3 regions of the Serratia sp. 121840015-1 genome follow, and region 3 is predicted to be linked to each of the others. Evidence: predicted binding sites of a transcription regulator. Region 3 holds the regulator's gene; each other region holds the start of a gene.
The links. Region 3 encodes CRP, which controls carbon source genes, mostly activating them, when cyclic AMP is high. Its sites were predicted from a motif close to ATGTGANNNNNNTCACAT; they were not measured.
Positions count from the first base shown of each region.

Region 1 (2,269 bases), on a different contig from region 3:
CCTGGTGGTAGGTCAGGATCTGCGCGCCGTGTTCACGCGCGTCCAGCATGTTGGCGGCGGTCAACCGGAAGGGATCGACGGTGCCGTCCGGCACCCGCACCGCGCCGATCAGCGTCGGGTTGGCCGCCGGCTCCAGGCGCAGCGCCAGCTGCGGGTCGATAGCTTCAGCGTCGATGTCGGCCTGGCGACAGGCGTCGATAAACTGTTGCTGATAGTCCAGCGAGTCCTGCGGCAAGGTGATGAACAGCCCATCGGTGCGCTCGATGCAGTGGTGGGCAATGCGTTTCAGGATGCGGTTCTCTTCGATGCACTCGCGCGCCGACTCGCCGTCGGTCACCGCATAGCGCGCGCCGCTGTGCAGTAAACCGTGGTTGCGGCCGGTGGCGCCGGTGGCGATGTCGTGGCGCTCCAGCAAGATGCAGCGCAAGCCGCGCCGCGCACAGTCGCGGGCGATGCCTGCACCGGTGGCGCCGCCGCCGATGATGATCACATCCGTTTCGCCGCCGTCAAAATAGCTGCTCATGTCGCTCCCTCAGGATCGGTAGTTATGAGCCTATTGAGCCACGGTTATTAGGGTCTTTGTTTGATAAGGAACAATAACGAACATGAAACGAAATAAAAATGTCCACAAAAAACCATCAATGTGATCATAATCACGATTTTTGGACGTTTTTCTATTTCATAACGTTAACGAATCGCTCAAAATCCGCCGTGGTTTCATGAAAGTGTAACAATTGCGCCATTCGTCACAGCGACACCAGGCGTATTTGATGACAATGGCGCTCGTTATGGAACACAAAAACACCACATTCGATATCCGCTCAATCATCAAATGAACGTAAAAGGTCATATTGATGTGATAACAGATAAAGCCATCGGAGGCGCTCATGTTGAGTATTTTTAAGCCGGCCGCACACACCGCCCGTGTGCCGAGCGATAAGGTAGACCCGCTCTACCGTAAGCTGCGCTGGCAAATTTTCCTGGGGATCTTCTTCGGTTACGCCGCTTACTATCTGGTGCGTAAGAACTTCACCCTGGCCATGCCTTACCTGATCGAACAAGGCTTCAGCCGCGGTGACCTCGGCTTCGCGCTGTCGGGCATCTCCATTGCCTACGGCTTCTCCAAATTCATCATGGGTTCGGTCTCCGACCGTTCCAACCCGCGGGTGTTCCTGCCTGCCGGCCTGATCCTGGCGGCGGCGGTGATGTTGTTCATGGGCTTCGTGCCGTGGGCCACCTCCAGCATCGCCATCATGTTCGTCCTGCTGTTCCTGTGCGGCTGGTTCCAGGGCATGGGTTGGCCGCCGTGCGGCCGCACCATGGTGCACTGGTGGTCGCAGAAAGAACGCGGCGGCATCGTTTCCATCTGGAACTGCGCCCACAACGTGGGTGGCGGCCTGCCGCCGCTGCTGTTCCTGCTGGGTATGGCCTGGTTCAACGACTGGCACGCGGCGCTGTACATGCCGGCCTTCGGCGCCATCCTGGTGGCCCTGATCGCCTTCGCCCTGATGCGCGACACCCCGCAATCCTGCGGCCTGCCGCCGATTGAAGAGTACAAAAACGACTATCCGGACGACTACAGCGAAAAAGACGAAGAAGAGCTGACCGCCAAGCAGATCTTCATGCAGTACATTCTGCCGAACAAGCTGCTGTGGTACATCGCGGTCGCCAACGTATTCGTCTATCTGCTGCGTTACGGCATTCTGGACTGGTCGCCGACCTACCTGAAAGAAGTGAAACACTTCGCGCTGGACAAGTCGTCCTGGGCCTACTTCCTGTATGAATACGCCGGTATCCCGGGCACCCTGCTGTGCGGCTGGATGTCGGACAAAGTGTTCAAAGGCAACCGCGGCGCCACCGGTGTGTTCTTCATGACGCTGGTGACCATCGCCACCGTGGTGTTCTGGATGAACCCGGCCGGTAACCCGACCGTGGACATGATCTGTATGCTGGTCATCGGCTTCCTGATCTACGGCCCGGTGATGCTGATCGGCCTGCACGCGCTGGAGCTGGCGCCGAAGAAAGCCGCCGGCACCGCCGCGGGCTTCACCGGCCTGTTCGGTTACCTGGGCGGCTCGGTTGCAGCCAGCGCCATCGTCGGTTACACCGTGGACTTCTTCGGTTGGGACGGCGGCTTCATGGTGATGATCGGCGGCGGCGTGCTGGCGGTTATCCTGCTGCTGCTGACCATGCTGAACGAAAAGAAACACCACGCGGAAATCGCCGCCAAGCGCGGTTAAGCGTCACACGACTTTTGCATGATTTAAAG
Region 1 is NZ_JBSEYF010000006.1:223,558-225,826, reverse strand. It holds gene glpA (anaerobic glycerol-3-phosphate dehydrogenase subunit A) at 1-523, opposite strand, end outside; gene glpT (glycerol-3-phosphate transporter) at 888-2,240, shown strand.
Region 1: the regulator CRP is predicted to act here: its motif matches at 642-659, upstream of glpT (glycerol-3-phosphate transporter).

Region 2 (2,269 bases), on a different contig from region 3:
TGAAAAAAAGTTAAGCATAAAACGCTGCAGCAGCCTGTTTTATAGCAGGAAAATGCAACCTGGGATGCCGCAGCGGCATCCCGAATCGACAGCTTAACGGCTGGAGTGCTGCTGCAGCCGTTCGCTGCGGTAGAAGCTCAGCAGGCACCAACCGAGAGCGATCAGCGCCAGCGGCGCGGCGACGAAACCGATGTTGCCCATGCCCAGATGCAGGCTCACCTGGTTGCCCAGCAGCGCCCCGCTGCCGATGCCGAAGTTGTACAGGCCGGAGAAAATCGCCATCGCCACGTCGGTGGCATCCGGCGCCAGGCTCAGTACTTTGGCCTGCATCGACAGGCCGATGGCCATGATCGCCATGCCCCAGAAGATGCACAGCACGGTCAGGTGGCTTTCGCTGCCGGCGGCCGGCAACAGCAGCAGCAGGCTCAAGGCCAGCAGCGCGATGGCGCCGATAAAGAAGCCGGAAGGAAAACGCTCGCTGTAGCGGCTGAACAGCAGGCTGCCGACGATGCCGGCGGCGCCGAACAGCAGCAGCATCAGCGTGGTGAAGTTCTCCGACAGCCCGGCCACGGTCTGGATAAACGGCTCGATGTAGCTGTAGGCGGTGAAGTGTGCCGTCACCACGATGACGGTCAGCATGTACAGCGCCAGCAGCGCCGGGCGTTTGAACAGCAGCGGCACGCTGGCCAGCGAACCGGAGTGCTCGCTTTTCAGCACCGGCAGCAAGCGCCACAGCAGCACCAGCGCCAGGGTGGCGCACACCGCGATGCCGATAAAGGTCATGCGCCAGCCGAGCAGCTGCCCCACCACCCGCCCGAGCGGCAGCCCGAGCACCATCGCCAGCGCGGTGCCGCCCGCCAGCAGGCTCAGCGCCTGGGCTTTCTTGCCCGGCGGCGCCACGCGGATCGCCAGTGAGGCGGTGATCGACCAGAACACCGAGTGCGCCAGCGCCACGCCGGCGCGCGAGATGACCAGCGTGGTGAAGTTCCAGGCCACGGCGGTCAGCACGTGGCTGGCGATAAACAGCATGAACACGCCGATCAGCAGCTTGCGGCGCTCGATTTTGCTGGTCAGCAGCATGCACGCCAACGAGGCGGCGGCGACAATCCAGGCGTAAATGGTAATGATCAGGCCGACCTGTTCGGTTTGCATCGAGAAGCTGGCGGCGATGTCGCTCAGCAGACCGACCGGAATAAATTCGGTGGTGTTGAAGATAAAGGCCGAGACGGCGAGGATAACCACGCGCAACCAGGCGGTTGAGCGCGAAACGGCAGCGTGTTCCATGGTAAACAAAATCCGGACAGGTGCGGGCAAGTAGCGATATTTTAACCAACCGGCCCGCTAAATGCGATACGCGTCACACTTTAATTGTGTGGTTTTTTTCGCCGCATTTCGACACATTCGCAGACACACGGTTGCACAAATGCTGTGCTAATCTCTTGAAGCGTACCAATTTTTCCTGCCGCTCTTCCCCTCCGGCCGCCGCAGACGACGCGCCGCGCCGAAGAACCGCGCGCAGTGTCCATTTGGCGTTTTCTGAGGCGAGGTCATTATGTCCGCGATTTATGATTGGTCCGTGCTCGCATTGCGCAATGTTTACGATCGCCGCATTCAGGGCAAGCCGGTGCTCGACAGCGCCGCGCTGTTCCCCGACGCCGAACGTTTCACCGCCCAATGGCGGCAGATCCGCGAGGAGGCGCTGACCGTCGCCCACGATCTGCACAATATTCCCCGTTTTCACGAGATCATGATCCAGCAGGAATCGATCTCCGCCAACGACGCGCGCGACTGGCGCATGTTCATCATGAAGGCCTACGGCCAGCCGATCGCCCGCAACCTGGCGCGCTGCCCGACGCTGGCGGCGCTGATCGCCTCGTCGCCGGACGTGCTGTCCGCCTCGCTCTCCTTCCTGGCGCCCGGTAAACAGGTGCCGCCCCACCGCGGGCCGTTCCGCGGCATTCTGCGCGGCTATCTGGTGCTGGACATGCCCAAGCGCGCCGACGGCGTACCGGCGGCGGTGCTGAAAGTGGACGGCCGCGAATACCGGCTGCATGAGGGGGAATTCATGCTGTGGGACGACACTTTCGAACACGAGGTGTGGAACGACAGCGCGCAGGTGCGCACGGTGCTGCTGCTGGACATCCGCCGCCGCGACATGCCCGGCGGGTTGCGGCTGCTCTCCAGCGCCATCATCGCCCTGGTGCGGCTGAACGTGCGCTGGATGCAGCGCCAGTTCTGAGTCCGGCGCTCAGGCGACTAACCGTCCTAG
Region 2 is NZ_JBSEYF010000001.1:617,861-620,129, reverse strand. It holds gene ACUXAC_RS03015 (sugar transporter) at 94-1,284, opposite strand; gene ACUXAC_RS03010 (aspartyl/asparaginyl beta-hydroxylase domain-containing protein) at 1,553-2,239, shown strand; gene ACUXAC_RS03005 (aromatic alcohol reductase) at 2,266-2,269, opposite strand, start outside.
Region 2: the regulator CRP is predicted to act here: its motif matches at 1,346-1,363, upstream of ACUXAC_RS03015 (sugar transporter).

Region 3 (2,269 bases):
AGCGCGGCGCCGGGCCGCGCTCCGTTTCGATTACGCCGGTTGGCGGATCTCGAAGCTGTGGGTCACCGTGGCAGCCTTGTTGAGCATCAGCGCCACCGAGCAGTACTTCTCCGCCGACAGGTTCACCGCACGCTCGACGATCTTGTCGGTCAGGTCCTGGCCGGTAACGATGAAGTGCAGGTTGATATGGGTGAACAACCGCGGGGCTTCTTCGCGGCGCTCGGAGGTCAGCTTCACCTCGCAGTCGCGCACGTCGTTGCGCCCTTTTTGCAGGATGGACACCACGTCGATCGCGCTGCAGCCGCCCAACGACATCAGCACCATCTCCATCGGGCTGGGCGCTTTATCACCGGCGTTGCCGTCCATCAGCACCTGGTGGCCGGAGGCCGATTCCCCCAAAAACGTTAACCCTTCCACCCATTTAACTCTTGCCTGCATTCTGGTCACTCCGGTTGATTTCTTAAAATCAGAGTACGCTTTCGCATAGAAACAGGCAACGTAACCTGATGCTAATCATGCTGAAGCGAGACAACACGAGACACCCGCCTTACTCTGTGCTACAAACAGAGCCGCAATAAATCTTTCCGGGACACTGAATTTCAGGGAAACGCCCAGAGAAAGGCTCCTTTACCGGTATGTTAACAGAATGTAGCTTGCAGCGCTTACGGCAAGTTAATATGCTAGAGCGACAGCGTATTTTTATGACACGCCTCAAAACTTGCCGGTAGCCCTCGCTCATGACTGCGGCTACAGGCGGGTTTTACAGGGAACTCTGACCCCTGTGACACAAGGCAGCGATAACAACAGAGGATAACAGCGAATGGTTCTCGGCAAACCGCAAACAGACCCTACTCTCGAATGGTTCCTGTCTCATTGCCATATCCACAAATATCCATCGAAGAGTACGCTGATTCACCAAGGTGAAAAGGCCGAAACGCTTTACTACATCGTGAAAGGCTCCGTCGCGGTGCTGATCAAGGATGAAGAAGGTAAAGAGATGATCCTGTCCTACCTCAACCAGGGGGATTTCATCGGCGAGCTCGGATTGTTCGAAGAAGGCCAGGAGCGCAGCGCCTGGGTTCGCGCGAAAACCGCCTGTGAAGTGGCCGAAATTTCCTACAAGAAATTCCGCCAGCTGATCCAGGTGAACCCGGACATCCTGATGCGTCTGTCCGCCCAAATGGCGAGCCGCCTGCAGGTCACCTCCGAAAAAGTGGGCAACCTCGCCTTCCTGGACGTTACCGGCCGCATCGCGCAAACCCTGCTGAATCTGGCGAAGCAACCCGACGCCATGACTCACCCGGACGGCATGCAGATCAAGATCACCCGTCAGGAGATCGGCCAGATCGTCGGCTGCTCGCGTGAAACCGTTGGCCGTATTCTGAAAATGCTGGAAGATCAAAACCTGATTTCCGCCCACGGCAAAACCATTGTCGTCTACGGCACCCGTTAATCCCTGAAAAAACGGCGCAGTCTGCGCCGTTTTTTTGTCTGCTCTCTGCCATGTGGCGCCGCCTGATCTACCACCCGGAAATCAACTACGCACTGCGACAAACGCTGGTGTTGTGCCTGCCGGTGCTGTTCGGCCTGCTGATAGGCCAGCTGCAGCTCGGCCTGATGTTCTCCCTCGTGCCCGCCTGCTGCAATATCGCCGGGCTGGATACGCCGCATAAGCGCTTCTTTAAACGACTGATCGTCGGCGGTTCGCTGTTCGCCTTCAGCAGCGTGCTGCTGCAACAGGCCCTGCTGTGGCACGTGCCGCTGCCGGCGCTGATGCTGGGCCTGGCGCTGCTGCTCGGCGTCACCGGCGAAATCAGCCCGCTGCACGCCCGGCTGTTGCCGGCGGCGCTGGTGGCAGCCATCTTCGCCCTCAGCACGGCCGGCACGGTGCCTATCTGGCAGGCGCCGCTGCTGTACGCGATCGGCACCGCCTGGTATGGCTTATTCACCTGGTTCTGGTTCAAGCTGTGGAAAGAGCAGCCGATGCGCGAGACGCTGAGCCAGCTCTACCTGGAACTGGCGGACTATTTCGAAGCCAAATACTCGCTGCTGACCCAGCACACCGATCCGCAGACCGCGCTGCCGCCGCTGCTGGTGCGCCAGCAAAAGGTGATGGACCTGATCAGCCTGTTGTACCAACAGCTTAATTTCCTGCCGCACGCCAACAATCTCGAGCAAAAGCGCCTGCAGCGCGCCTTTCAGGTGGCGATGGACCTGCAGGAGCACATCACCGTCAGCCTGCATCTGCCGGAAGAGGTGCAAAAACTGG
Region 3 is NZ_JBSEYF010000007.1:50,277-52,545, forward strand. It holds gene ACUXAC_RS23345 (OsmC family protein) at 31-438, opposite strand; gene crp (cAMP-activated global transcriptional regulator CRP) at 821-1,453, shown strand; gene ACUXAC_RS23355 (YccS/YhfK family putative transporter) at 1,504-2,269, shown strand, end outside.